4 regions of the Streptomyces sp. GMY02 genome follow, and region 2 is predicted to be linked to each of the others. Evidence: riboswitches for the same ligand, from Rfam matches in the RefSeq annotation. Region 2 holds a riboswitch; each other region holds the start of a gene.

Region 1 (7,226 bases), 2.7 Mb from region 2:
CGGTCTTGTGCCGGTGGTACGAGCGGGCGCGGCGGTCGCCGCCGTCGGCTCGCTGCTCGCGCTCATCCTCGGGGTGTCCCGTACGACCCTGGCGATGGCCCGCGACCGGCACCTGCCCCATGCCCTGGCCGCCGTACACCCGCGCTTCAAGGTGCCGCACCGGGCCGAGATCGCCGTCGGCGCGGTCGTCGCGGTGGCCGCCGCGACCGTGGATGTACGGGGCGCGATCGGCTTCTCCTCGTTCGGCGTCCTGGTCTACTACGCCGTCGCGAACGCCGCCGCCCTCACCCTCACCGCCGCGGAGCGCCGCCCGCCACGCGCCGTCCCCGTACTGGGGCTGGCCGGCTGTCTGCTGCTCGCGTTCGCGCTGCCCGTGTCCTCGGTCGTGTCGGGGGCGGCGGTGCTGGCGGTCGGCGCGGCGGTGTACGGGGTACGGAGACGGGCCGGGAAGGCGGCTTGAGCGCCGCGCGCCGGGCGGGCCCCGGCGCGGCAGGCCCGCCCCGGACCGCCCCGGGACCACCGCCCCGGGTCCGCTCCGGACCCGGACTCCGGACCCGGAGTGCGATGTGACGCGAAAGGAGATCCCCAGGGGCTGCGGAGCGGGCGCGAAGGTCGCACTCTTGGCCCTATGAGTGATGCACCGATCGTCGTCCACCGGGCGTCGGGGACAGGCGGGCGGCGGGTCACGGTCCGCGGGCGGATCATGGGACTCGCCCACTCCGACGACCACCTCATCGAATTCCTGCGCCTGGCCGGTCTGCCCGACGCCTGGGAACTGCTCGACGACCCGTCCTGGGTGGAGTGGCAGGGTGGTCCGGCGCACGAGTACGACGCGGCGTGAAGCGTACGACGCGGCTTGAAACATACGGCGGACGTACGGCGTGAAGCGTGGGGCAGACGTACGGCGTGACACGCAGGGCGGACGCACGCCGTGACACGTACGACGGGCCGCGCGTCCACGCGCACGGACAGCCCGGCCGGGGACACAGCCGGAGACAAGGCCGGGGACACAGCCGGGGGCATGACCGGGGACACAGCCGGGATCCGGCGAACCCTCGCCCGGTCCGGAGCGATCGTCCTCAGTCCGGCGCGATCGTCGCCGCGATCGACGTGAGCTGCGTCAGGCTGTCGATGCGCCAGTCCGCCGCCTCCACCACCTCCGGGTCGTCCGCCCACAGATAGCCCCAGGGCCCCCGCCGCAGATGCGCGGTGCGCAGGCCCGCGCGCCGGGCGGGGAACACGTCGTACGCCGGGTGGTCGCCCACGTACACCGTTCTGCCGGCCTCCGCCCGCCCCACCTCGATCACATGCTCGAAGAACTCCGGATCGGGCTTGGCGACCCCCACTCGGCGGAGGTGGCCACGAGATCGACCGGGAGATCGAGGCGGCGCAGCAGATCGCCGGACTTGACGGTCTGGTTGCCCGCGAGGACCACCCGGATGCCGAGCGCCTGGAGACCGGCCAGCGCGGGCCGTACATCCGGGTAGAGATCGGACTCGTCGAGATGCTCGCCGCGGCCGGCGGCCTCTCTGGCACGGTTGGCGGCGCCGATGTCCATACCGGGCTTGATGAGGCGGAGGGCGTCGGCGTCGCCCTTGTTCTGTACGGTCGCGGCGCCGACGAGCGCGGAGACGGTGTGCCGGGGGACACCCAGCCAGTCGGCCCACGAGGCCCAGTAGCGGTCGTCGCGTACGAGGGTCTCGCCGACGTCGAACACGATGGTTTCGATCACCGGTCCACGCTAAAGGGACACGCTCTGCCGATTGTCAGTGGCTGGCCGTAGCCTGTCTCCTATGTTCGCTTCCTCGTCCGGTTCGCCTTCGAGTACCGCCCCTTTGGCTCCTTCGTCTCCTTCAGCTCCTTCTTCGTCCTCCTCGGCCGAGGCGTCCGCTTCGATCGATGTTCCGGTTGATGCCTCGGCCGGCGCTTCGGCGGATGCCGCGCCCGCCTCGGCGCCCGCGGAGGGTTCGGTGCGCTCCGCCGCCGTTGTGAATACGGAGATCCGCGCCCTGTGGGGCCGGGCCGGCGGCGCGCTGTCGCCCGCGGAGCAGGAGCGCTACCAGCGGCTTCTGGTGGAGTGGGCCGCGGCGGTACGGGCCGATGTGGTCGAGGCGGCCTAACCCCTCCACGGAGGCCGGCCGGCCGTCCCCGGACAGGTAATGGTGATGATCTTGATCCGGATGGCGTAAGATTGTGTTTACCGACGCGGGGTGGAGCAGCTCGGTAGCTCGCTGGGCTCATAACCCAGAGGTCGCAGGTTCAAATCCTGTCCCCGCTACTGAAGAGAGCTGAAGGCCCGGATTCCAAGTGGATCCGGGCCTTCGCCGTGTGCTGCCCGGCGGGCATGTGCTGCTCCACGGCCGGGTGCTGCCCGGCGGCCATGCGCTGCCCGACGGCCGCCCTGTGCCACTCCTCACAGGGGCCGCTCCCCACAAGGCTTGACCTTTACGTTGCGTCAACTTCTACCGTCGATGTCATGGAGTGGTCGATCCAGGAGATCGCGAAAATGGCCGGGACCACCAGCCGCACCCTCAGGCACTACGGCGACCTGGGGCTGCTGACGCCCAGCCGGACCGGCAGCAACGGCTACCGCTACTACGACCAGGACGCCCTGGTCAGTCTTCAGCGGATTCTGCTCCTCCGGGAGCTGGGCCTCGGTCTGCCCGCGATCGCCCGTGTCCTCGACGGCCAGCAGGACACCGCCGCCGCCCTGCGCGCCCACCTCGGGCTGCTGGAGCGGGAGCGCGAGCGCATCGAGCGGCTGATCGGCTCGGTGCGGACCACTCTCCACAAGACCGTGACAGGAGAGGAACTCATGGCCGAGGAAGTGCTCGACGGCTTCGATCACACCCGGTACGAGCAGGAGGTCACCGAGCGATGGGGCCGGGAGGCGTACGAGAAGGGTGACCGCTGGTGGCGCTCGCTGAGCGAACAGGAGCAGAAGGAGTTCCAGGACCGGCACGAGACCATCGCCCGCGACTGGGGACGGGCCAAGGAGGCGGGACTCGCCCCCGACAGCGACGAGGCGCAGGACATCGCCCGGCGTCACTGCGCATGGCTCTCGGTGACGGTCGAGGCCACCAAGTCGTATGTCATCGGCGTCTCGTCCATGTATGTGGATGACGAACGTTTCACAGCCGCATATGACAAGTACCGTAAAGGGACAGCAGTGCTCGTACGAGACGCCATGAAGGTGTACGCCGAGCGCCACCTGACCGACTGACTGAACGACCGGCCGATTCACGGACCGGCCGGCCGAACGAACGACCGGCCGGATCCCCGACTGGCCGTCTGACCTGCTGGGAAGGCGGGCCGGTCCGACCGGCTCCCTAGCCCACTCGGCCGACGGCGAGTCGCCCCCGGACGTGGCAGCGGACAGCCTGGGTGGGGCGCGGTACCGTCCGTAGCCCTAGGCAGGTGACCACTGGTGGGGAAGCTGAGGAAGCTCACGGAGCCGCTGAGCAACGGGGGCCGGCGCGCCGACGACATCGCCGGTCCCGTGTCGGGCGACGGGATGCCGATTCCCAGCAGCCGGGTCCGTACCGGGCGGCGGCTGGTCCGTTTTCTCCCGGTGCTCGTGATCGTGGTCGGCGTGGTCTTCGACTTCGTGACCCCGACACGGGTCACGGCCGGCCCGCTCTACGCTGCCGCCCCGCTGGTCGCCGCCCCGTTCTACCCGATGATCGGCACGCTGCTGGTCGCCATCGCCTCGCTCCTCGCCGAAGTGGCGGTGCATCTCTACGCCAGCTCGCTCATGTCGCTGGAGTCCCTCAGTGAAGTGCTGACCGTGCTGGTCGTCTCGCTCCTCGCGCTGTACATCAGCGGGGTGCTGCGCCGCAGCGGTCAGCGGCTCGCCTCCGCCCGCATCATCGCCGAGACCGCCCAGCGGGCGGTGCTGCCGAGACCCGCGGAGCGGATCGGGGGCTCCGTATCGCCGCGCGGTACGAGGCGGCGCAGGAGGGCGCGTTCATCGGCGGCGACCTCTTCGCCGTACAGGACACGCCGTACGGAGTACGTCTGGTGGTCGGGGACGTACGGGGGAAGGGGCTTGAGGCGGTCGAAGCGGTGGCGGTGGTCATCGGGTCGTTCCGGGAGGCCGCCGAGCAGGAGCCGTCGCTGGAGGGGGTCGCGCAGAGACTGGAGCGCGCTCTCAAACGCGACGGGTCGCGGCGGGGCGGTCTTGACGCCTTCGAAGGGTTCACCACGGCCGTAATCGCGGAGATCCCGCACGACGGGGGAGTGGTACGGCTCGTCAACCGGGGCCACCCCGATCCGCTGCTGATGTGCGAGGACGGAGCCGTGTGCATGCTGGAGACACGGGACCCGGCGCTGCCGCTCGGGATGAGCGATCTGGGTGCCTGGCCGGACCGGGCGGAGCAGGCCACCTATCCGATGGGGGCGACGCTGCTCTTCTACACCGACGGGCTCACCGAGGCACGCGACGCGCACGGGGTCTTCTACCTGCCGCGCGAGCGGCTCGACGGGCGGATCTTCCAGGGGCCCGACGAACTGCTCCAGGCGCTGATCGACGACGTACGGCGGCACACGGGCGGCACCGGGAGCCAGGACGACATGGCGCTGCTGGCGGTCAGCCGGCCGACGGAGGGGCAGCCGGAGCGGCGCAGGACCATACCGCTGGTTCCATGACCGGGCCCGTGGTTCCGTGACCGGGCCCGCGACGGCCGGCCGGGACCGGTTCCGTGACAGCCGCCGGCTCCGCGACGGTCGGCCGGGACCGGCTCCGTGACAGTCGGCGGCTTCGTGATGTCGGCCCGTTCCGTGATGCGCGTCGGCTCCGTGATGGCCGTCGCGACTGTATGTGATCGGCGCGTGCCACTCCGCATAACATTTGACAGACCGTCAGGTATGCGAGATGCACTGAAAGGCAGTCAGCTCGCCCGATTGCGTATGCATGTGCCCTGGTGTGTCCGATGCGAAGTTGTTAATGATCACCCGGAACGGCTTGGAATAAGGGCCCGGTCTCTATTAACGTTCGATAACGCAGCGCGGTCGTCCCAGCCGTCGCAAGAGATGGCACCGTGCGCACGCGCCGAATCCCGCAAGGGAACCGGGGAACCACCAATTGGGGTGAATCGGGAGTTCTTTGCTGCTCCGCGCAGCTCAGAGCACCCGTAGGAGACCTTCCTGCTCCGAACCCGTCAGCTAACCCGGTAGGCGAGAAGGAAGGAAAGGAGTGCGCCTCAGTGGCGTCCAATCAGCCTGCCCCCACCGCCCCCTTCGAAACCACCCCGTTCGGTGACGAGCCGGAGCGGGCCTGGGGGAGTGGAACCCGACCGAGGAATCCATACGCCCGGTACGCGGCAGGCACCGCGTCGGCAAGCAGCGCAACGGCTTCGCCCGTAGCTCCACGGTCCTCGGCGTCGGGGTCATAGCCGCCGTCGGCGCGGGCGGCATGGCCACCGCGCAGGACAAGCCCCCGGTCTCCATATCCCTGCCGGACGCCATCACGGACAACCTCCCCGACGCCGGCTCCCTGCCGGGCATGGGGTCGCTGGCGGGGAACGACGACACCGAGCCCGATCCGCTGGCCAGCGCGCCCCTCACCACCGCCGGGATGACGACGGCGGACGCCGAGCAGGGTGCCACCGACGCCGGCGAGGCCCTGCGGGCCCGGATCCTCCAGCAGGCCGAGCAGCAGCAGAACGAGGCCGACGCCGCCGAGAAGGCGGCCGCGGAGCGCGCGGCGGCCGAGCAGGCCGCGGCGCTGGCGAAGAAGCAGCAGACCGAGGCCGAGAAGAAGGCCGAAGAGGCACGGAAGAAGGCCGAGGCGGAAGCCAAGGCCAAGGCGGAGGCGGAGCGCCTCGCGAAGCTGGCCGCCAGCTTCACCCTGCCGACCTCCTCGTACACGATCACCTCCACCTTCGGCCAGTCCGGCTCCATGTGGTCCTCCGGCTACCACACCGGCCTGGACTTCGCCGCCCCGACGGGCACGCCCATCAAGGCCGTGCACAGCGGCACGATCACCTCGGCCGGCTGGTCGGGCTCGTACGGCTACCGCACGATCCTGCAACTGGACGACGGTACGGAGCTGTGGTTCTGCCACCAGTCCTCGATGACCGTCACCGCCGGACAGAAGGTCACCACCGGCGAGACCATCGGGCGGGTCGGCGCGACCGGCAATGTGACCGGGCCGCATCTGCACCTCGAAGTGCACACCGCGGACGGCACGGGCATCGACCCGATGAGCTGGCTGGCCGACAAGGGCCTGACTCCCTGACGCTTGCTCCTCCCTCCGGCACGGGTTTCCTCCGTGCCGGGGTTCAGTACTGGCGGTACGGGTTGAAGCCGTCGTAGTCGATGTACGGCGGCGGCACCCGTACCCGTCCGGTGGCCCGCGCGGCGAAGGTCAGCGCGGGCCCTGCCGTACCCCCACGGGCCCACAGCCGGTCCAGCAGCTCACGCTCGCGCCCCGCGAAGTCCGGTCCCGCCGTGCCGCGGCGGGCGCGGTGGCGCAGGAACGCCAGGGTCGTCGCGGACGCCTCGTACTCCACCACCGCCCTGGCCGCCTGCGGTCCGAACGTACGGTGTGCGAAATCGCGCGCCACGGTGCGCGCCCGCATCGAGGACAGCGCCTGGGGTGCGGCCGACGGCAGCCAGCCGGCCTCGGCGTACGCGAGCAGCTCGGCCGCGACCGTCCGCAGCCCGCGCTGTCTGCTCCAGATCGCCAGCCAGGTCACCAGACCGAAGACCGGGACCATGAACAGCCCGTACACCGCGTAGAAGCCGTACGGACCGAAGAGCGACGACGAGCCGTTCCACAGCGCGTGCGTGCCCATCGCCAGCGCCAGTCCGAGCAGCGGCAGGACGAACCTGCGTATTCGCCGGCGGCGCGGGGCCATCGCCGCCAGCCCGAAGCCGATGCCCGTGAGCACGGTGAAGAGCGGGTGCGCGAACGGCGACAGCACCACCCGTACGAAGAAGGTCGCGGCCGTGACGGAGGCCAGGCCCGCGCTGCCCATGCTCCGGTCCTCGCCGAAGGCGCTGCCGAGATACAGGATGTTCTCGGTGAAGGCGAAGCCGGTGGCGGTGAAGCCCGCGAACACGACCCCGTCGACCAGCCCGGTGAACTCCCTCCTGCGGAACAGGAACAGCAGCAGGACCGCCGCGGCCTTGGTGCTCTCCTCCACGACCGGGGCTATCACCGTCGCGCCGAGGGACTGCGCGCCGGCCGGGTCCGCGGTGGCGGTCGCTATCCACTGGGTCGC
Region 2 (7,226 bases):
CTGGGCAGCCAGGGCGGCGCGGTCCTCGGCCCGGCCCGGGTCATCGAGCATCTCGTCAACGCAGCCCGGACGTTCATCTTCGACACCGGGCTCGCGCCGGCGGCCGTGGGCGGCGCGCTCGAGAGTCTGCGGCTGCTGCGCGGGGAGCCCGGCCGGGCGGACCGGGCACGCGAGGTGGCCCGGACGCTGCACCGCAGGCTGACCGGGGCGGGGCTGAGCGCCGCGCCGCCGGACGCGGCGGTCGTATCCGTACGTGCACCGTCCCCGGAGGCTGCCCTGCGGTGGGCCGCCGACTGCCGTGCCGAGGGACTCGCCGTGGGCTGTTTCCGCCCTCCGTCGGTGCCGGACGGGATCTCCAGGATCAGGCTGACCGCGCGCGCCGATCTGACGCGGGAACAGATCGGCGCGGCGGTACGGACGGTCACGGCGACCGCTCCCGAGGGCGCGGCCGACGCCCGGCCGGTCAGTGCGTGAAGGTCTCCTCGCACAGCGCGGAGACAAAGGACGTCCACGCGGCTGCCGAGAACGACAGATGGGGCCGGGTCACGTTCTTGGAGTCCCGTACGGCGAGGACGTCCGCGGCGGTACGGGCGGACTCCACGCAGTTGTTCGCCCCGGTGCTGTGGCTGCTGCGCCGCCAGACGGAGTCCGCGGCCAGGGGTGGCACGGGGGACGGCGGACAGACCGGAGAAGCCGTTGATGGGGTGGGGGATGTGCGGGGGGAGAATGAAGTCTGGACAGGGGGCTGTGCGAGGTGGGCGGACATGATGCTCCCTACACGCCGTCACCGATCCCGGCGATGAGATCCACTGATTCTTCGGGCGGGAGGGCATGCGCCTGCATCGTACGGAACGCGGCGCAGTACGCCTCAAGGTCTTCTTTCCGTTCCAGATAGAGGCTATTCGTCAAATGGTCGAGAACGACCAAATCCAGATCAGCAATATGCGGGAATGAGAAGACAACGAAAGGCCCGGAGAGTCCGACATAGCCGCCCCCGGTGAACGGGAGCACCTGGAGACAGACCTGCGGCAGCGCGGCCAGCTCGGACAGCCGGCGGAGCTGACCCCGCATCACCCCGGGACCGCCCACCTCGCGCCGGAGCACCGCCTCGTCCAGTACGGCATACAGTTCGAGCGGCGCCGCGGAGTGCAGCACCTCCTGCCGGGCGAGCCGTACCTCGACCAGGGAGTCGACCGTCGTGGCGGGCAGACCGTCCAGCGCCGCGCGGGTCACGGCGCGCGCGTAGTCCGGCGTCTGGAGCAGTCCCGGCACCACCGAGGTCTCCAGCGTACGGGCCGAGGAGGCCTGGGACTCCAGGCTGATGAAGTCCCGGTAACGGGGCGGGATCACCCCGCCGTACGCCTTCCACCACCCCGGCCCGCCGCCCGTGATGCCCGCCAACGCGCCCAGCAGTGCCCGCAGTTGAGGATCCGAGATGCCCAGCGCGTCCAGCAGCGCCGCCAGGTCCTCGTCCTTCACCCCGCTGACGCCGGTCTCGATCCGGCTCACCTTCGACTGGTGCCAGCCCAGCAGCCGCGCCGTCTCGCCACTGGTGAGCCCCGCCCGTTGGCGCAGCCTGCGCAATTCCTCCCCGAGCCTGCGCCGGCGTACCGCCGGAATATGCCGCATGATTAATTCCCTTCCCCGAACCGCTTCGGTAAGCGTCTCGTACGCGCCAGGGCGCCGCGGCGGAGAAGTTATCTTTTCGCCGCCCAAATACGGTCTCGCGTCGCAGAGTTCACCACTTTGAGCGACAGATATATGCAGATCTCGGTGGATCGGCGATGCGAACGGCAGGATGAGTGGCACGCTGAGCACAGTCCGAGGCCGTCCGCGCAGTCATCCGTACTGCGCCGGAGTCAGGTCCGGCGGGAAAGGGACGGCGTCGCCATGGCAGACCATCAGGAAGCATCCATCACGCTGCCGAGCGATCCCGCGTCGGTACCGGCGGCCCGAAGATATGTCGCGGACCTGCTGACCGAGTGGGGTCTGCCGGGGGAGGCCGAGACGGCCGACGCCGTGCGGCTGATCGTCTCGGAGCTGGCGACCAACGCCGTGCAGCACACCTTCGGCCAGTCGCCCACCTTCACCGTGGAGATCGTGCTCGACCGGGACGAACAGCTCAGGGTCGGGGTGACGGACAGTCATCCCCGCTGGCCGCAGCGGCTGCCTGCGGCCGTGCAGCAGGACAATGGCCGCGGCATGGTGATCGTCCGCTCGCTGACGGCGGAGGGCGGCGGACAGGTGACGGTCACGCCGACCGCGGAGGGTGGCAAGACGGTCTGGATCGCACTGCCCTGGACGGTGCCGGTCCAGAGCTGATCCGCGTCAGGCTCTTGTACGGCCTTGCGGGTATGGCCTTGCTCGTACGGTCTTCCTGGTGCGGCTTTCTTCGTACGGCTTGGCTGCTTCGTACGGCTTGGGGGACTCCCCGGACCGGCCGGGCGCGCACCGGCCGGTCCGGGCATGTCGTGCCGGTCAGTTCACCCGGCCGTAGAGGGCGTTCCGGGACCAGATGCGTTCGAGCCGTACGAGCGCACCGGTCTTCGGCGAGTGCCAGATCTTCCCGCGTCCGGCGTAGATACCGACGTGGTAGACGTAGCCTCGCGAGTGGAAGAACACCAGGTCGCCCTTGCGCCGGTGGGAGGCCGGGATGTGGCGCGTCTTGTTGTACTGCTGGTGGGCGGTGCGCGGGAGCTTCTTGCCCGCCTTCTTGAACGAGTAGAGCGTCAGGCCCGAGCAGTCGAAGCGATGGGGCCCGGTGGCACCCCACTGATAGGGGGAGCCCGCCTTGGAAGCGGCCACCCGTAGGGCCTTGGCCGCGCGTGTGGCGGCCTGGGCCTCGGACGTGGCGCCGGGCGCCAGTATCGTGCCGCCGACCGCCGCGATGGTGAGGACCGACACGGCACCGGCCCGGGACAACAGAGACGGGACATTTGTCTGCGCATTCATCGCGCAACCCTTCGTCAGCCGCCTGTGAAGGATGACCTGTCGGGTTCGGACAGGCGAAGATGCCCGGCCGCGTCAGCGGCTTCACCCCAAGAGACGGCCTCGTAACGGACTGCGTGGCCGTCCCGTACTGCTCGGGTCCTCCACTCCTGCCGATCCACTCCTGTCGACCAGTCATCCGGAACGGCGGCAGGACTCGGCGTCCGCCCGGACCGCCCCGCCGTGGATGGCGGGGGCTTGTCGTCCCAGGGATCTTGGCCCGTAATCAGATGAATTCCGAGGAGAAACGACGCTATGTGAAGTTCGTCACGCCTGTTCCAAACGGGTGGCGGAGCGGTGTGTCGTTCCGGGGCTCCGGACCCCGATGAGTGCCGTACCTGCAGGCAGCCGGGGTGCGCTTCGCGCGTCCGGCCGCCCTGCGCAACTTGACTCCCCCCGTGTGTCCCGTCGTGTCGTACGTCGTACGGGCCAAGCGTTCCCGTACGGACGCCCTCCATACGGGAACGGACGGGGTGTCATGGCGTGTCGGGGCTCATTCGATGACCTCGGGAGGCAGTGCCACGCGCCCGGCGCGCCGCTGGCCGTCCAGCACCCGCAGCGCGCGGACCAGCGTCGCGCTGTGCAGCTCGGTCTCGCCCCGCATGTGCATCGCCGTCAGGGCGTCCCGCAGGGCCGTGGCCTGCGCGGGCAGCGCCTGTGCCGCCCGCAGCGCGCTGTAGGTGTCCGAGCCGCGTGCCGGGTTGATCCGTCCCAGCAGATCGACGACCTGGAGGAAGCTGTCGACGAAGTCCCCCTCGGCGCGGGTCAGTGCCGGCAGCGGCGGAGGTTCGGGTGGCGGCATCGGCGTGTCACCGCCTGCCGTGCGAACCGAAGGGGTGTCCCGTGGTGAGGGACGTCTTGCGGTTCTGGACCACGTGATCGACCAGACCGTACGCCTTGGCGTCGGCCGCGGTGAAGATCCGGTCCCGCTCGATGTCCTCGGTGATGCGTTCCTCGCTCTGACCGGTGTGCCGGGAGAGCAGCGACGCCAGCACGGCGCGCAGCCGCAGCAGTTCCTCCGCCTGGATCACCAGATCCGACGGCTGCCCCCTGACCGGCTCCTCGATCGCGGGCTGCTGTACGACGACACGCGCGCCCGGCAGCGCCATCCGCTTCCCGGGCGTGCCGGCCGCCAGCAGGAGGGCGGCGGTGGAGGCGGCCTGGCCGAGGCAGGTCGTCTCCACGTCGCAGGTGACGAGCTGCATCGTGTCGTAGATCGCGGACATGGCGCTGAGCGAGCCGCCCGGGGAGTTGATGTAGAGGCTGATGTCCCGGTCGGGCGCGGCGTATTCGAGATGCAGGAACTGCGCGATCACGTCGTTGGCGGCGGTGTCGTCGACGGCGGTGCCGAGGAAGATGATCCGCTCGTCCAGGAGCTTGGAGTACGGATCGAGCGTGCGGAACCCGCCGGAGGTGCGCTCGGTGAACTCGGGCAGGACATAGCGGGCCGAAGGACGGTGCATCGGTTACCTTTCCACAGGACTCTGGTACGTAAAAAATGTACAGGACGTACAGGTCGTTTGATGGGGAGCAGATTCTAGTGATCCACAATCACAGCAGGTCAGACCGTGTTTACGCTGATCGTGAAGCAGGTTTCTCTCACGACCATCCGGTATGTTCAGGCAGCCGCGTCGCCCTCGAAGCCGAGCAGAACCGTGAGGTGATCCGAGGCGGCGCGCAGGTCCTCGGGGCTCGGATGGACATAGACGCGCTTCGTGAACGGCGCGCTCACGTGGCCTTGTCCCTGCCGAGAATCTCGTCCGTGCGGTTCAGGCCGCATGCTGGTACTCGTGGAGGGTGTTGCCGAGGCGGTCGCGTTGGCGTATGTCGAGGTGGGCGATGGCGTCCGGGTCGGTGATCGGCGGAGGCAGGGGGTGCAGCGGGCGCGGGCGTCTGCGATGCCTTGGTGGGGCCGGTGGGAGTTGTAGTGCTGTTCGAACTCGCGCAGGGCGTGGAGCAGGTGGCGCTGGTTCGTACGGCGTCCGTGGTCGAGCTGGCGAGCGAGCTGATCCGCCGTCCGAGCCGGGCGGGGATCGACGACGATGGCCATGCAGGGTCTCGAGCTCCACCGTCCCGAGCACTGCCTGGGCCTGGCCGAGACCGGCCTTAACTGCGCCAAGGGGCAGGTCGACGCCCAGACCGAGGCCCTCTTCCGCGTCGTCCACGCCCACACCCTGGCCAAGAACGGCAGACGCCGCAGGGCTCTCACCGAGGCCGAACACGCCCGCACCCTGCTGACCGCCGCTCCCGGCGACGAGGTGCCGTTCTGGGCGCTGGCCCGGGGCCCGCCCGGCGTATCGGTGTACTCCCGCACAGCCAAGGTCCACGAGCCCCTGGGAGATCACCGGGCCGCCGCCGAGCAGTACGCGCTGGCCGCCGCGGCCCGCCCGGCGGGCACCTATGCGCGAATCGTCGCCCTGGACTTGGTCGCGGGCGCCGAGATGCACCTCAAACGCGGCAGCATCGAGCAGGCGTGCGCCACCTGGCACCGGGGCATGGACCACATGGGCGGTGTCCGCTCGGTCCGTACCCGTAAAGCGGTCTTCCGCATGCGCGGCGACCTCGCACGCCTCCGGCCCCGCGGCCTGCGGTGCGTGGCCGAACTCGACGAACGGGGGCGCGACTTCCTCTGCGGCCTGTGACCTCAGCGGCGCCCGCAGAAGCGGCGGACGATCGGCTCCAGGTAGTCCGCGTGCGGACCGGCCAAAGCGGCCAGTTCGTCCGGCGAACGCACCAGGGCGATGCCGTCGAGCTCAGGTTCACGGCCTTGAGCGCGCTCAGCTGCCGCAGCGACGTCGAAGTCCACGCGCAACGTTGCCTCCGTAAGGGCCGGCGCCAGGTAGGTCAGGCCGACACTGCCGTTCTCACCGCGGGTGACCACCCACAGCTTCAGGTCCTCGGAGGCCGCACTGGTCCCCACCTCCTCGACCAGCTCCCGCACAGCCTGGCCGACCAGCGCCGACTCATCCAGCACCGCTCCGCCCTGGGGAGGCTCCACAAACCCCCCTGGCAGCTGCCAGCGACCCGGGGCGGCCGTAGTGGGCGACATCCTCGCTGTCGATCATGGTCACGGCAGGACAGCGTGGAGACTCGCCGCAGTTCGAGCCAGTGCTGCAGAAGGTTCGCGTGCCCCGACTCGGGCCGGGCAGGCCACGCGTCCGCCCTGATCGCGTACGGTCCGACAGGGCATACGCTTCCCGGAAGAACCGTGCCTACCTGCGCCGCCGCCGGATCCGCTGCACCATCCCGGACAAGGCCGACCAGGCACGCAACCGCCAAAAGCTCGGCTCCCGCGGCGGCCGACCGCCATGCTTCGACCCGGTCGACTACCGCGGGCGCCATGCGGTCGAGTGCGGGATCAACCGACTCAAGAGACACCGCGCTGTCGCCACGCGCTACGAAAAGCTCGCCGTTCGCTACGAGGCGACCGTCCTCGTCGCTGCCATCAACGAGTGGCTATGACCCTCGACCGTCACCCGGTGGGATCCACGTTCCATGCGGCGGGAAGATCGCTCCCGCAGAAGACGCAAACGAAGTCGTCCTCGCGCACGATGTTGTGCTCCTGGCAGTCGGGGCACCGCCGGAACACCACCTCGTGGGTGAAGCCGGAGGGTCGCCGGAGCCCTACCGCGTCCAGAGCGCGGGCCACCTCCGCCCAGGAGGCCACATCCGGGCAATAGCCGGTGGACTGGTTACTGACCTCGCTCACCGTCCACCGGTCTGCCTCGCGTATGAAGCTGATCTCGCCGGCACTCAGAACCACGTCTCCGCCGGCACAGGCCACATGCTCGCTTCGCCGCGGCGCCAGCCGAAGCACACCGTCCACACCGACCACGAAGGTGAACGGCTCGGCCAGTTCCACCGCCGATTGCTCCACGATCCAACCACCGAAGTCAGCCGCCGAACCGATCCGACGACCGCCGTCGCCAGGCCGGACCGCAGCCTTCAGCTCGACCGGCCCGACATATCGATAACTCCGCCCCCGCCCACTCACGTCAGTCAACCTAGAGCACTTCCGACACACGCCCTAGTCCGCCACCTCAGGCCCCCTGCTGACCCGGCCGCCGTGCTGCTTCACCGGGCGCAGCGCGCTGTACACGGCGCCCAGCGCCCCCAGTACGCCGACTGCGATGCCGAGGGGCTCCCTGATCGCGGGGTGCTCGTAGGCGAGGTAGGCGGGGAACGTGCACACGAGCAGCACCACCAGGGCCGCGAGCAGCGCCATGGCGGTCGGGTGC
Region 3 (7,226 bases), 6.3 Mb from region 2:
TGGAGACCTCCCCCGCGACGGCGACCACCGACCGGCTGGCCGTACTCGCCGACCGCGGCACCACCCGGCTGAGCATCGGCGTCCAGAGCTTTGTGGACGCGGAGGCGAGAGCCGCCGTACGCCCGCAGCGCCGCGCCGAGGTCGAGGCCGCGCTCGGCCGTATCCGCGATACCCGGATCCCGGTGCTCAACATCGATCTGATCTACGGCATCGACGGCCAGACCGAGCTGACCTGGCGCCAGTCCCTGGACGCGGCGCTTGCCTGGCGGCCCGAGGAGCTGTATCTCTACCCCCTGTACATACGGCCGCTCACCGGTCTCGACCGGCTCGGCGCGGGCGGCGACGCCGCCTGGGACGCGCAGCGGCTGCGGCTGTACCGGCAGGGCCGTGACCTGCTGCTCGCCGAGGGGTACGAGCAGGTGTCCATGCGGATGTTCCGCCGCCCGGACAGCCTCTCCGGCACCCGAACCGACGCCCGGGCCAACGACGTCGAAGCCGACGGGACGCAGGCCGACGGAGCCCGGGCCGACGGCACATGGGCCGGCAGCCCCCCGGTCGGCGGCTTCCCGCGGACCGATGACCACGCGTGCCAGACCGACGGCATGATCGGTCTGGGCTGCGGCGCCCGTTCGTACACCTCGGGGCTCCACTACTCCTTCGACTACGCGGTCGACATGCGCCAGATACGCACCATCATCGACACCTATACGGCGACGGAGGACTTCTCCCGGGCAGAGGTCGGCCGCCGGATCGACGGGAACGAGGCACGCCGCCGCCATCTGCTCCAGTCGGTCCTCCAGGCCCAGGGCATGGATGTGGCCGGCTATCGCGAGCGGTTCGGCTCGGCGCCCGCCGAGGACTTCCCCGCCGAGCTGGACCGGTTCGCGGATCTCGGCTGGCTGGACTCCGCCGCGGGCCCCGGGCTGCTGCGGCTCTCGCCGGAAGGCCTCGCGCACTCGGACGCCCTGGGCCCGGCGCTCTTCTCTTCTTCCGTTCGGGCCGCGATGGCCGAGTACGAAGTGAAGTGAGCCGCCCCATGAACCCCGAAAAGCCCCTGCTTGTCATACAGCCCGTGGCCCCCGGGCCGCCGGGGGCCGCCATGGATCTGACCATCCTCTACCGCGGTCCGCTCGCCTCCTGCGACTACGACTGTCCCTACTGCCCGTTCGCCAAGCGACGTGACAGCCGTGAGCAGCTCCGCGCCGACCGGGAGGCGCTGGAGCGGTTCACCGCCTGGGTGTCGGAGCGGCGGGACGACCGGCTGTCCGTACTGTTCACCCCCTGGGGCGAGGGGCTGGTCCGCTCCTGGTACCGACGTGCCCTCACCGAGCTGTCGCGTCTGCCGCAGGTCCGCCGGGTGGCCATCCAGACGAACCTCAGCTTCCGCACCGACTGGCTGGCCGGTGCGGACCCGGAGAAGCTTGCGCTGTGGTGCACCTACCACCCGGGCCAGACTCCGTACGACCGCTTCCTCGCCAAGTGCCATGAGCTGGCGGACCGTTCCGTGCGGTTCAGCGTGGGCGTCGTCGGCCTCCCCGAGCATCTGGAGCTCGCCCGCAGGCTGCGCGCCGAGCTGCCCGCGCACATCTATCTCTGGATCAACGCGGCCGAGGGACACGGCTATACGGACGAGGAGGCCGCCCGGTGGACGGATCTCGACCCCCTCTTCCCGTACAGCCGCCACCCCCATCCCTCGGCCGGACTGCCCTGCCGCACCGGCGAGTCGGTGATCTCGGTGGACGGCGAGGGGACCGTACGGCGCTGCCACTTCGTCCGTACGGAGCTGGGCAACCTGTACGACGGTTCGTACCGCCAGGCGCTCGCGCCCCGGCCGTGCCCCCTGGCGGTGTGCGACTGCCATATCGGCTATGTGCACCTGGAGACACTGCCGCTGTACGACGTCTTCGCGGGCGGAGTGCTGGAGCGGATCCCCCGTGCCCCGGGCCGGTCTCAGTTCGGCGGGCCCCCGAGGGAGATCTGAGTGGTGTTCCGGTCATCGTTCAGCTCGATGTTCTCGGCACTGACCGAGAGGTGCGTGTTGTCGGTGAACCGCAGCCTCAGCCGCATGTCGAACCGCCAGGTGTCGTCCCCGTTGGGATGGATGGTGACCGTCGCGGTCCCGTTGGAGAGTCCGTCCTTCGTGGTCTCCGTGAGCACATCGAGGGGGTAGGGCCCCGCCGTCGTCCCGTCCTTGAACTGACCGAACGGCACGGAGATGGAGGCCGCCTCCACGCCGTCCGGTGTCCTGACCGAGATATTGATCCCGGTGTCGTGGTCGCGGTCCTCATTGGCCGTGACGAACGTGACCGCCCCCGCCGCGAGCCTCGCACTGCCGTTGTCCGCCATCGCAACCCCCTGAACCCACAGCGCCGTTGTCGGGCTCTCCCCTGGCCGGCGCCACACCGGAGGACCCCTTCGGCTCGGTTATCGCCAAGGCGGGAGCGGCCCATGCGGCAACGCCGCACGGTCCATTCTGATGAGTGAAAATCACTCCGAACCGGAACTCGTAGCCAAAATCGACGTCATCCCCCCGGCTCCGTCCTCACTGCCTCAGCGGCAGCAGATCCGGACGCTTGGCCTCCACATGGTCGCCCGAGGACTCCCCGCGCAACCGGCGCCCGATCCAGGGCACCAGATACTCGCGCGCCCAGTTGATGTCGTCCCGCCGCACCTCGAATGCACCGCGCGGCGGCTGCGGCGGCCACGCCTGGTCCGGATCGGCGGGTACGTCGAGCCCGAGCACCTGCGCGGCACGCAGCGCGACCCGGGTGTGGCCCTCGGGGGACAGATGCAGCCGGTCGTCGTCCCATGCCCGCCTGTCCTGGACGGACTTGAGGGACCAGAGATCGAGCACCGGACAGTCATAGCGGTCGGCGATCGCCCGTACATGAGCGGTGTACGTGGCGATCTTGCCGCGCAGATGCCGGAGTACGGGAACGCCCCGGGTGTCGAAGCCGGTCGTCACCATGACCGTGCCGACAGCGCCGGTGAGATCAGCGACGGCCCGCTCGAAACGCTCGGCCACATCGTCCGGATCGGTGCCCGGCCGGATGATGTCATTGCCGCCGGCACAGAAGGTCACCAGGTCGGGGGCGAGTTCCTTCGCCCGGGGGAGCTGCTCGTCGACGATCTGGTCCAGGAGCCGGCCGCGTACGGCGAGATTCGCGTACCGGAAATCACCGTGCACGGTGTCCGGGGCGTCCCCGGAGAACGCCGCCCCGTCCGCCAGCCGGTCGGCCAGCAGCACCGCCAGCCGGTCCGCCCAGCCGACATACCGTCCGTCGGGTCCGGGATCGCCCACGCCCTCCGTGAAGCTGTCACCGACCGCCGTGTACGACGTGTACGACCCGAATACGCCTCTTCTTCTTGATCTCGAATCGTCTGCCACAGCAGGATATCTTTCCCCCGCAGATGTGGCCTACGCGACCGTAGGGAGGGCTTGACGGCTGGTGAGATATGCCATCGGTCAATTTTCGGCCAACCGGGAATAGGCGCAACGGCCTCTGCCCGGCGCAGAAGCGCCGGGCAGAGGTACGAGCTACGAGCTGCGCAGAGGTACAGGCTACGAGGTAAGAGGTACCGCTGTTCCGCCCCTTGGATGCTGTCGTCGCTCAGATGTCGACACCCTGATCGCGGAGGTACGCCAGCGGGTCGATGTCCGAACCGTAGTCCGGTCCGGTACGGATCTCGAAGTGCAGGTGCGGACCGGTGACATTGCCGGTGGCGCCGGAGAGACCGATCTGCTGGCCCTCGCTGACCGTGTCGCCCTCGGAGACGGAGATGGAGGACAGATGGGCGTACTGCGAGTAGTGGCCGTCGCTGTGCTGGATGACGACCTCGTTGCCGTACGAGCCGCCCCAGTCCGCCGTCACGACCGTGCCCGCGCCGACCGCCTTCACCTCGGTGCCCGAGGAGACGAGGAAGTCCACACCGGTGTGGTAGCCGCTGGCCCAGGAACTGCCGGAGGCGTGGTACGGAGTGCCGATCTCGACATCGTCGACGGGCGTGGTGAAGCCCGAACCGCTGCTCTGGTCCGGCGAGTCCGAGGGCGCGGGAGCCGCCCCGGAGTCGTCCGCCGGCGTGGTGGTGGACGGGTCCGGGGAATCGGAGGAGTCGGACGGCTTCGCCGGGGCTGCGGGCTTGGCGTGGTGCCCGCCCCTGGCCTTGATGGTCAGCTTCAGCCCGGGGTGGATCAGCGACGGGTCGGGTCCTACGGCCTCGCGGTTGTCCGCGTACAGCTTCTTCCAGCCGCCGTGGACATGCTGCTGACTGGCGATCCTGGACAGATAGTCGCCCGCGACCACGGTGTAGGTCCGCGTCCTCTGATGGGACTTCTTGGCGGCGGCCTTCTTCTCGGTGGAATGCGCGGACTGCTCCGCGGAGAGCTGGTGCTCGGGAACGGCCTGGGGGGCGGTGGCGGGCGCGGCCTTCTCGGCGGCGTGGGCGCCGGTGGCGCCTATGAGCGGAAGTGCGATGGCGGCTCCGCCGGTGCCGGCGGCTATGAATCCGCGCGATACCGGGTTGGCCTTGGGACGGCGGTGCTTACCCTTCGCGGGCATGGCGAATTCCTCTCCGGCGCCTGCGAGGTGAGCTGTCGGGTTCGGACTGGAGATGCCCGGTCGCGTATGGTGCGCGACTTCACCCCGAGCCGTTCCGGAGTTTCCGGATCGGCGTACTACCTGGTTCCCCCGCTCCTGCCACGCGTTGCTGGTCGGATGTGAATTCCGAGCGGCGGCAGGATTCGGCGTTCCGCCCGGAGTGAGGGTGAATTTAAGCGAGCGGGACGAGCGGAACAAGCATTTCTATTCCCCCGGCTGAACTTCTTCTGAACTTCCTCGCATTTATCCCGGCATTACCGGTCACCCTGTGTGGACCGCGGTCGCCAATTTCCGCTTCGGCTCGGGAGATCCGGTACGGAGAGCCGCCACGGAACGTCACGAATATGATCCTGCTCACGGGCGGGTTCCCATCTCATCCGTGAACAGGACAGGCCATACAGAATCACTCAATACGGACAGATCGACATTTGACCGATATTCACGGTCGTGCAATGTGGCATGCGATGTCCGAATAGTCCCGCAGGAATCCCGACACTCGAACTGATTGCCCTGGGAACAGATGTCGTAGGGTCAGAGGTCGACCTTGTCGGCGAGCCGCGCCGGCATCGGACATGGAGGAGCAGGCCGTGACGCAGCAGGTCCCGTCGACAGAGCCCGAGCTGGCCGGCGTGCGCAACTTCCGTGATGTCGGCGGACTGCCCACCACGGACGGCAGGCGGGTGAGGACCGGAAGACTCTTCCGCAGCGGCCATCTCGCCAACGCCACCGCGGCAGACGCGGCCTTTCTCGCCTCCCTCGGCCTCCATACGATCTTCGACTTCCGCAATGCCGCCGATCTGAAGCTCGACGGCGCGGATGTGGAGCTGCCCGGCGTACGGAATGTGAACATCCCGCTCACCGACCCGGCCGACGGCGCCGAGTTCTGGCGGATGGTCAGGGACGGCGACCTCGACCAGCTCCGCTCGCTCCTCGCGGACGGCAGGGCCGCGGCCCGGATGACCGGATCGTACCGGTCGATCATCACGGACCGTACCGCCGAGCACAGCCGGGTCCTGCACGCCCTGGCCGAGGACAGCATGCCCGCGCTGATGCACTGCGCGGCGGGCAAGGACCGGGCCGGTCTGTCCATCGCGGTGGCCCTGCTCGCGGTCGGGGTGGAGCCCGAGGCGATCGAGGCGGACTATCTGAAGTCGAACGACCCGCACCGCCGCTATCCGGTCCGGCGCAGCGACAACGCCCCCGAAGGGATGTCGGGCGAGGTGATGGAGCTGCTCAGGCCGCTCTTCGACGCGCGCGCCGAGTATCTCGCCACGGCCTTCGAGACGATCGACAAGACCTGGGGCGGCACCGAGGCGTATCTCACCGAGGGCCTGGGGCTCTCCCCCGAGACACGTGAACGGCTGCGCGCCCGCCTTCTCGACTAGATCGGCCCCGGCGGTGTCGTGGTTGGGACATGTCCCAACCACGACACCGTGAATCAGTGACAGCCCCTCCGCCGCTACCAGATTCTGTCCAACACCGCGTGACCACGGAGTTGAACGAAGGGGCTGGACAGATGAGACGTATCCGCCTGACGGCGGCGGTATCGATGGCCTTGCTGATGACCGCGGGTGCCATGGCGCCGGTTTCGGCCCAGGCCGCCGCCGCTTCGGCCCGGGCCACCGCCGCTTCCGCCCGGTCCGCCGCCCAGGACCCCGGTACTGCCGCGCCCGCCCCCGCGGGCACCGCCGCGACGGTACGGCTGATCACCGGTGACCGGGTGACGCTCGGCACGGGCCCGGACGGAAAGCGCGCGGCCTCGGTCGTGCCAGGACCCGGCCGCGACGGTGTCCTCTTCCAGACCGCCGAGCAGAACGGCCGGCTGACCGTACTTCCCTCCGACGCCATGGACCTGGTCTCCGCCGGAACACTCGACCGCGAACTCTTCGATGTGACCGCGCTCGTCGCGCAGGGGTACGACGAGGTCCACACTTCCACGTTGCCGCTGATCGTCTCGCAGCCGGCCGGGGCAGCGGCCGCCCGGACGCTCCGTACCCTGTCCGGCTTCCAGGACGGTTCCGTACCCGCCCACACGCTGGAGAGCATCGGCGCCCGCTCGCTGCGGATACCCGCCGACGACCTCGGCGCGTTCTGGAAGACGCTCGCCCCCGCCGCGGACTCGATGAGCGCCGCCGGCCTTCGCGCGACACCCAAGGTCTGGCTGGACGGCAAGGTCGGCGCCGCCCTGGACCGCAGCACCGGACAGATCAACGCGCCCGCCGCCTGGGGCGCCGGCTACCGGGGCAAGGGGGTCAAGGTCGCCGTCCTCGACACCGGCGCCGACGGAACGCACCCCGATCTCGCGGGCCGGATCCTGGAGGCCAAGGACTTCTCCGCCAGTGGCGGGACCGAGGACGTCTTCGGCCACGGCACCCATGTCGCGTCCACCGTCGGCGGCACCGGCGCCGCCTCGGGCGGCAGCCGCCAGGGCGTCGCCCCGGAGGCCGGCCTGCTGATCGGCAAGGTCCTCGGGAACGACGGGTACGGCACCGAGTCCCAGGTCATCGAAGGCATGGAGTGGGCCGCGGCCGAGGGCGCCAGGGTCATCAACATGAGCCTGGGCTCCGACACCCCGACCGATGGCACCGACCCCATGAGCCTGGCGGTGAACGGGCTCAGCGAGAGCAG
Region 4 (7,226 bases), 2.1 Mb from region 2:
CGAGAAAGGCGGCCCGGCCGGTCAGCCGGGAGCGGCGGTCCTGGCGGCGGTTCTGCGAGCGGTAGACACGGGCGGCCGTCTGCTCGCCGAGCAGCCGCAGCCTGGTCGCGGTGGAGAACCGGTCCCGGTTCCCTGCCATGGCTCGCCTCCCCTGTCATGTACGTACGTCCCCGGACACGGTACGGGACCGGGGCCGGGGACGTACGACGACGGGCGGTACGGGACGGGCAGGAGGGCACCGGCGGGATGCCCCCGGCAGCCATGCCCCGCCCCGCCCTGTCGCGAGCGGGCGCTCACGCGGAGCGCGAGCCCTGTGTGAGCCGTGCGTGAGCCGTGAAGCCCTGCGTGAGTCGGCTCGCGTGAGCCGTCTCGCGCGGGCCGTCGGACCCTACGCGGAGCGGAACCGCGGGAACGCGCTGCGCCCCGCGTACACCGCCGCGTCGTCGAGGATCTCCTCGATCCGCAGCAACTGGTTGTACTTGGCGACGCGGTCCGAGCGGGCCGGGGCGCCGGTCTTGATCTGGCCGCAGTTCACCGCGACGGCCAGGTCCGCGATCGTGACGTCCTCGGTCTCGCCGGACCGGTGGGACATCATGCACTTGAAGCCGTTGCGCTGCGCCAGCTCGACCGCGTCCAGGGTCTCGGTCAGCGAGCCGATCTGGTTGACCTTGACGAGCAGGGCGTTCGCCGAGCCCTCCTCGATACCGCGCGCCAGCCGCTCCGGGTTGGTCACGAACAGGTCGTCGCCGACGATCTGCACCTTGGAGCCGAGCTTGTCGGTGATGACCTTCCAGCCGGCCCAGTCGTCCTCGAAGAGCGGGTCCTCGATGGAGACGAGCGGGTACGCGGCGACCAGCTCCTCGTAGTACTCCGTCATCTCGGCGGCCGAGCGCGACTTGCCCTCGAACTCGTACGAGCCGTCCTTGTAGAACTCGGACGCGGCGACGTCGAGCGCGAGCGCGATGTCGCGGCCGGGCACATAACCGGCTTCCTTGATGGCCTCAAGGATCAGGTCGAGCGCGGCGCGGTTGGACTCCAGGTTCGGCGCGAAGCCGCCCTCGTCGCCCAGGCCGGTGGAGAGGCCCTTCTGCTTCAGGACCTTCTTGAGGGTGTGGTAGACCTCGGCGCCCCAGCGCAGCGCCTCGGAGAAGGACTCCGCGCCGATCGGAGCGATCATGAACTCCTGGATGTCCACGTTGGAGTCGGCGTGCGAGCCGCCGTTCAGGATGTTCATCATCGGAACGGGCAGCAGGTGCGCGTTCGGGCCGCCCAGGTAGCGGAAGAGCGGGAGGTCGGAGGCCTCGGAGGCGGCGTGCGCGACGGCGAGGGAGACACCGAGGATCGCGTTGGCGCCCAGCGAGCCCTTGTTCTCGGTGGCGTCGAGATCGATCATGGCCTGGTCGATCAGGCGCTGCTCGGTGGCGTCGTAGCCCACCAGCTCCGGGCCGAGCTGCTCGATGACCGCGAGGACGGCCTTCTCGACCCCCTTGCCCAGGTAGCGCTTGGGGTCTCCGTCACGGAGTTCCACGGCCTCGAACGCACCGGTGGAGGCACCGGAGGGGACGGCAGCACGGCCGGTGCTGCCGTCGTCGAGGCCGACCTCGACCTCGACCGTGGGGTTGCCTCGGGAGTCCAGGATTTCCCGGGCTACGACGACGTCGATGGACGGCACGAGCATCTCCTTCTGGGATGTGACGCGTGGAGTGCAGGGCCTCATTGGCCTTGCGGCAAGAGCCTAACCGTCCCCGGGGTACGGGCCCGTCGGCGCCCGCCCGCTGGGACGGAATGAGTACCCGAGCGCTCCTGGACAGGCCCCGGCCCGGCGCGCGTACGGGGGATCACGCGCCGGGCCGGGGCGGTCGGGTGGCCGATGAGGGCCGGGCGGAACGGACCGGTACGGCGATACCGCCGCGCCGGGCCGGTCCGTTCCGCGCCGGGCCGGCGGTCAGCGGAGGTGGAGCTGCTGTCCCGGGTAGATCAGGTCGGCGTCGCGGACGATGTCCTTGTTGAGGTCGAACAGCTTCTTCCAGCCGCCCTTGACATGGTGGACCGTGGCGATCCTGGACAGGGTGTCGCCGGACTTGACCTTGTACTCGCCGTCGCCCTTCTTGATCGTGCCGGTGCCGGTGGCGGCCCGGCTCTCGCCGCGCGAGGCGGGCTGCGCTCCGCTACGGGCTCCGCTGCCTGCGGACTCCTGCCGGGGCTGCGTCCGCTGCTGGGCGGCCTGATCGCCCGTACCGGAACCGGAACGGGAGCTGGAACCGGAGCCCGAGCCGGACCCGGAAGCCGAGCCGGATCCGGAGCCCGAACCCGAGCCGGCCGAGCCGCCGTCGTACGCCGCGCCCGAGAGGTTCACCCCGCAGGTGGGCCACGCGCCCTTGCCCTGGCCCGCGAGGACCTTCTCGGCGACGGCGATCTGCTGGGACTTGGAGGCGAGATCGGCCCTGGCCGCGTACGCCGTACCTCCGTAGGCGGCCCAGGTGGAGCTGCTGAACTGGAGTCCCCCGTAGTAGCCGTTGCCGGTGTTGATGGACCAGTTGCCGCCGGACTCGCACTGCGCGACCCGGTCCCACTCGGACGCGGTCGCGGCGGAGGCGGAGGTGGCGCCGATCAGCGGGACCGCCACGGCGGCACCGGTGATCCCGGCGAGCGCGGCGTAACGGGCGGTCGTGGAGCGGGCGGGACGACGGTGCTTGCCCTTGCCGGAACGGCCGGACCGGCCGGCTTCGCTGACATCGCTGACATGGCTGACACGACTGGCACGCAGCATGGAACTCTCCTCACCGACGCCTACGAGGTGAGCTGTCGGGTTCGGGCTGTGAGCTGCCCGGCCGGGTGTGACGGGTCCTGTCCCACGGACAGCACCCGGCGCACCCGGCTTCACCCCGAGCCGGTCGCCGGCCGTCTCTCGACGGCCGGGCCCGGCACAAACCGTGGTTCCCCCGCTCCTGCCTCCGGCGCTTGACGCGAACTACTTCCCTTCGGCCGCCGGCAGGATTCGGCGTGACGGTCGACGGGGCCCGCGGTGCGAGCGGTTCAGACCGTAATCACAGGCCCATCGGTTCATCAAAGAAGTACATCGGGGACAAAAATCCCCTTAACGACCTTCCAGGTTTAGGCGTTTCGGCTGGTGAGGACCTAAGTCGGCGCAACGCACAGGTCAAAAGTCCTCAGTTGCCGCAAAGAGACGCTTGTCTCACTTGCGCAGAAGAGGACATAGAGCGGCGAACCGCCCCGCCGACAGCCGGGCCGGCTCCCCGGCGAACGGCTTCTGTTTCACATCCGGATCAGGACCCTGACCAGGGCATACGGGCCGCCGGTCGAGCCGGGGACGAGCGGCGGACGAGCGCGGGTCGAGCTAATGGCCCGCCCGGGGCGGGCCGGGGGCGGGCGACGCCCACCCCCGTTCACCTCACAGCCACCCGCCGGGCACCTTCAGACCGTCAGCGATGAGCCAGTTGCGCTCGGCGGGCCGGTCGGCGTCCGCGGCGCCGGAGGCGTCCGAGGCGTCCGGCAGGACATCCGTACTCCGTGACAGTCCGTCACCCCGTGAGGCATGACGACCGTATTCATAGCCTTCGCCCGAGGTGTCCGGTACGGCGTCCTCCTGGGCCGCCGGGCCGCGGTGCTTGCCGGTGGCCGAGTCGCTGCCGCCGACCGCCGTGCCGCCGAGGCCGCCGGGAAGGGCGCTCTCGATGCCGTCGGCGCCGGGCGTACCCTCCGTACCGTCCGTGCCCTCGGCGGAAGCGGAGGCTCCGGGCGTGGGGGCGACGGCCGAACCGGAGGGGACCGACTCGCCCGGCCGCGCGCTCGCGCCGGCGGACGGGGAGGACGTGCCGCCAGGAGTGGCCGAGGGGCCGTCCGACGGACCGGTGCTCGCCTTGCCCTTCGGGGCCTTGACGCGGTCCGAGTCGCCGCCGAGGTCGATGTCCGGAAGCAGGGCGTCCACCAGACCGGAGACCGGGGCGCAGCTCGACCAGGCCTTCACGCCCTCCGCCGAGAGCACCTTCTCGGCTATCGCTATCTGCTGGGAACGGCTGGCGAGGTCGGGCCGGGCCGCGTACTCCCCGCCGCCGAAGGCGTCCCAGGTCTCCTGGGTGAACTGGAGGCCGCCGTAGTGGCCGTTGCCCAGGTCCGCGCTCCACATGCCGCCGCTCTCGCACTCGGCGACCCGGTCCCAGGTGGAACCGTCGGCGGCGCTGGCACCGGAGGCGGCGAACAGCGGGATGGCGATGGCCGAACCGGTCACCCCCGCGGCGACGATCAGAGCGGGAGCCTGGCGTGGTCTGCGGTGTCGGCCGTTCCCGGAGCGCATGCGATTGCCTTCCGTGTGACTGTCGTTTCGACTACGGCGATGGTGCTGCTGAGTCGTCGGTGAACGTAGCGGTACTCGAACGCCTGTCACAAGTCGATGCAGCGGAGATCACGTGAAAGTCACAGTCTTGACGACCCGTCAGTTATTCGGGCTTGACGAGACGCGGTACGGCGGCGAAACCGGCAGCCGTCCATCAGCCGGACAATGGCGTGAACTGCACCGGAAGTGTGCGCAATCCCCGCATGATGAGCCCGCCGCGCCAGCGCAAATCCACCGGATCCACGGCAAGCCGCACATCGGGAAGGCGGGTCAGCAGTGTCGCGAGAGCGGTCTGACCTTCGAGGCGGGCAAGCGGCGCGCCGAGGCAGTAATGGATTCCGTGCCCGTAGCCAAGGTGCTGATTGTCACGCCGGGCAAGATCGAGAGTGTCGGGTCCGGCGAACCGCTCGGGGTCGCGGTTCGCCGCGGCGAGTACGACGAGTACGGGATCGCCCGCCGCGACCGGCTGCCCGCCCAGCGTCAGCGGCTCGGTGGCATAGCGCCAGGTCGCCAGCTCCACCGGCCCGTCGTAGCGGAGCAGTTCCTCGACCCCGCTCGCGAGCAGTTCCGTCTCGCCGGCGTCGATCGACCGCTGGAACCGGGCGCGCTCCTCGGGATGGCGCATCAGCGAATAGACGCCATTGCCGATCAGGTTCACGGTCGTCTCGAAACCGGCGAACAGAATGATGAAGGCCATCGCCGCGGCCTCGTTCTCGGTGAGATGCTCGCCGTGGTCACTTGCCCGGATAAGACCGGAGATCAGATCGTCACCGGGATTCTCCCTTTTGCGATGGATGAGTTCGGCCAGATATCCCCGTATCTTCTTGACGGCCCGCGCCACTCCGCCGCGCGGCCCGGCGCCGTTCCCCCCTTTTGTATGGCGCAGCATCATTCCGGCCCAGTCGCGGAAGTCGTCCTGGTCCTCGGCCGGCACTCCGAGCAGATCGCAGATCGCGTAAATGGGGAGGGGAAAGGCGAAGTCATGGATCAGATCCGCCTCGCCCTCCGCGGCGAATCCGTCGATGAGCCGGTCGGTCAACTCCCGCACCCGCGGGGCGAACTCGGCGACCCGCCGTGGTGTGAACGCCTTTGACACGAGGCGCCGCAGCCGGGTGTGGTCGGGCGGATCGATGTTCAGCAGATGCGTCATGAGCGCGGCGTCCCGCTCCCCCGGGATCCCGGTCTTGCCCTTGGCGTGCGCCGACTCGGCATGGTGCACGGGGTTCTTGGACAGCCGCGCGTCGGCGAGGGCGGCCTTGGCATCCCCGTACCGCGTCACGAGCCACGCCTCGACACCGCTGGGAAGCCGGGCGCGATGGACGGGAGCCCACTCACGGAGCCAGGCGTACGCGGGGTAGGGGTCGCTGGCGAACTCCCAGGTGAAGAGTTCGGGGGCGGTGGGGGTGGGAGCGGGGGGCGTCGGTGTCACCGGTCGACGGTAACCGGCCGGGCGGAGGAGGCCGGCCTTGGGCGGGCCGGGCGGGCCGGGCGCGCGTTGACGTGCCTCTAGAGGTCGCGCGCCAGATCTTGCGCTGCCTGATAAACCACGGCCCACTCCGCCCTGCGGGGCCTGCTGACAAGGTCGCTCAGCTCTTGCGCCGACTCTTCGTCGCCGTCCTCGGCCGCCACCCGCAGCCAGTGCTCGGCCTGATCGCGCATGAGCCTGCCGAGAAGGGCGGCGGCGAGCCGGCTGTCGGCCTCGGCGGCGGTCCGGAGGTACGGCATGGCCTCGAAGACGTCACCGCGTTCGGCCAGGTACTTCCCCGCTTCATAGGCGTACTGCGGATCCGCGTCCGCCGCCGCGGCGTACCAGCGCGCGGCCTCCGCCCTGTCCTGCTCGTGGCAGACCGAGGCGAGCCAGTACATGGCCTTGGCGTCACCCGCCTCCGCGTCCGGCAGCAGGGCGGTCCGGGCCGCTGCCAGCACCGCGTCCGCGCCGGGTGCGCGGGACCGCAGCGCCGAGAGGACGTACATCCAGGCGCGGTACGGAAGCCGCACCGCGTCCGGGGACCGGACCGCGTCGGCGACCAGCGAGCCGTACGCCCGCCAGGTGCCCGCCTCCGGACCCGCCACCAGCAGCCCGCTGACACCGTTCCGGATCTCGGTGGCCCAGGCGAGGGCCTCCTCGAACGGCTCCAGGCTCACGCCCGCGCCCCCGGCGCCGTACAGCTCGTGGACGGACCGGAGCAGTTCCTGCGGCACCGGCTCCCTGATCCCGTACCGCGCGAGGTCGATCGCGGCCCGGACCAGCAGATGGCCGCGCGGGTGGGCGCTCGGGCGGCGGGCGTGCCGCCACTCCGCCCAGAGGTCGGGACCGATGGCGAGGTATTCGGTGACACCGCTGTCGCCGCGCCATTCGATCGCGCCGGACAACCGGAGGTCGCGCGACGACAGCTCTTCGAGCCGCGACAGTTCCTCGTCGCTCCATCGCGAGGCCAGCTCGGCCGGCTCCGCTCTCGCCAGCACCCGGGCGCTCGCGGAGGTGCCGAAGCGGTGCTTCTCGTACTCGTGGTCGCTCATCGTGGCCACCACGAGCATCCGCTGCCGGATGAGCTGGGTGAGCAGGCCGGGCGTCAGCCCGTGCTCGCCGAGATGGCCCTCCAGATCGTCCAGCCACACCGCGTACGGTCCGCTTCCCCGGCCGCGCAGCAGCGCCGGCAGGCCCTGGAGGTCCGTACCGGGGCCGGGAGCGAAGACCCTCGCACGCCGGCCCAGGCTGTTGAGCAGCGCCCGGTACGCGGTTCTGGTCTTGCCGGACAGCCGCTCGCCGGTCACCAGCACCAGCCCGCCCCGGGCGGCACAGTCCCGGACCAGGCCGTGGAGCCGCGCGTCGCCGTCCCGCTCCGCGTACGGCGTCAGGTCGATTTCCTCG

The links. A riboswitch is a leader RNA that binds a small molecule or an ion and turns the genes downstream of it on or off. The one in region 2 is predicted to bind cyclic di-AMP.
Region 1: it holds a riboswitch for cyclic di-AMP, as region 2 does, so the genes downstream of both, KQY30_RS19235 (M23 family metallopeptidase) here and KQY30_RS31180 (C40 family peptidase) in region 2, are expected to answer to the same signal.
Region 3: it holds a riboswitch for cyclic di-AMP, as region 2 does, so the genes downstream of both, KQY30_RS04025 (LysM peptidoglycan-binding domain-containing M23 family metallopeptidase) here and KQY30_RS31180 (C40 family peptidase) in region 2, are expected to answer to the same signal.
Region 4: it holds a riboswitch for cyclic di-AMP, as region 2 does, so the genes downstream of both, KQY30_RS21980 (transglycosylase family protein) here and KQY30_RS31180 (C40 family peptidase) in region 2, are expected to answer to the same signal.

Annotation. Positions count from the first base shown of each region.
Region 1 covers NZ_CP077658.1:4,568,165-4,575,390, forward strand. Annotated here, with positions in the region: gene KQY30_RS19200 (APC family permease) at 1-460, shown strand, start outside; gene KQY30_RS19205 (hypothetical protein) at 629-841, shown strand; partial or broken gene KQY30_RS19210 (HAD family hydrolase) at 1,080-1,729, opposite strand; gene KQY30_RS19215 (hypothetical protein) at 1,971-2,120, shown strand; tRNA gene KQY30_RS19220 (tRNA-Met) at 2,205-2,278, shown strand; gene KQY30_RS19225 (TipAS antibiotic-recognition domain-containing protein) at 2,477-3,223, shown strand; partial or broken gene KQY30_RS19230 (PP2C family protein-serine/threonine phosphatase) at 3,515-4,647, shown strand; cyclic di-AMP (ydaO/yuaA leader) riboswitch at 5,039-5,193, shown strand; partial or broken gene KQY30_RS19235 (M23 family metallopeptidase) at 5,205-6,238, shown strand; gene KQY30_RS19240 (PrsW family intramembrane metalloprotease) at 6,282-7,226, opposite strand, start outside.
Region 2 covers NZ_CP077658.1:7,314,251-7,321,476, forward strand. Annotated here, with positions in the region: gene KQY30_RS31160 (8-amino-7-oxononanoate synthase) at 1-474, shown strand, start outside; gene KQY30_RS31165 (DUF397 domain-containing protein) at 464-667, opposite strand; gene KQY30_RS31170 (helix-turn-helix transcriptional regulator) at 775-1,629, opposite strand; gene KQY30_RS31175 (ATP-binding protein) at 1,891-2,322, shown strand; gene KQY30_RS31180 (C40 family peptidase) at 2,479-2,952, opposite strand; cyclic di-AMP (ydaO/yuaA leader) riboswitch at 2,957-3,148, opposite strand; gene KQY30_RS31185 (hypothetical protein) at 3,482-3,790, opposite strand; gene KQY30_RS31190 (ATP-dependent Clp protease proteolytic subunit) at 3,798-4,451, opposite strand; partial or broken gene KQY30_RS36790 (hypothetical protein) at 4,758-4,960, opposite strand; gene KQY30_RS31195 (hypothetical protein) at 5,037-5,630, shown strand; gene KQY30_RS31200 (NUDIX hydrolase) at 5,633-6,037, opposite strand; partial or broken gene KQY30_RS31205 (transposase) at 6,052-6,450, shown strand; gene KQY30_RS31210 (hypothetical protein) at 6,461-6,982, opposite strand; gene KQY30_RS31215 (hypothetical protein) at 7,016-7,213, opposite strand.
Region 3 covers NZ_CP077658.1:967,709-974,934, forward strand. Annotated here, with positions in the region: gene KQY30_RS04005 (STM4012 family radical SAM protein) at 1-1,028, shown strand, start outside; gene KQY30_RS04010 (STM4011 family radical SAM protein) at 1,100-1,981, shown strand; gene KQY30_RS04015 (hypothetical protein) at 1,951-2,346, opposite strand; gene KQY30_RS04020 (SGNH/GDSL hydrolase family protein) at 2,543-3,388, opposite strand; gene KQY30_RS04025 (LysM peptidoglycan-binding domain-containing M23 family metallopeptidase) at 3,612-4,559, opposite strand; cyclic di-AMP (ydaO/yuaA leader) riboswitch at 4,564-4,757, opposite strand; gene KQY30_RS04030 (tyrosine-protein phosphatase) at 5,186-5,983, shown strand; gene KQY30_RS04035 (S8 family peptidase) at 6,115-7,226, shown strand, end outside.
Region 4 covers NZ_CP077658.1:5,183,009-5,190,234, reverse strand. Annotated here, with positions in the region: gene KQY30_RS21990 (septum formation initiator family protein) at 1-139, opposite strand, end outside; gene eno (phosphopyruvate hydratase) at 389-1,678, opposite strand; gene KQY30_RS21980 (transglycosylase family protein) at 1,946-2,770, opposite strand; cyclic di-AMP (ydaO/yuaA leader) riboswitch at 2,773-2,970, opposite strand; gene KQY30_RS37170 (transglycosylase family protein) at 3,413-4,315, opposite strand; gene KQY30_RS21970 (cytochrome P450) at 4,509-5,783, opposite strand; gene KQY30_RS21965 (sel1 repeat family protein) at 5,861-7,226, opposite strand, start outside.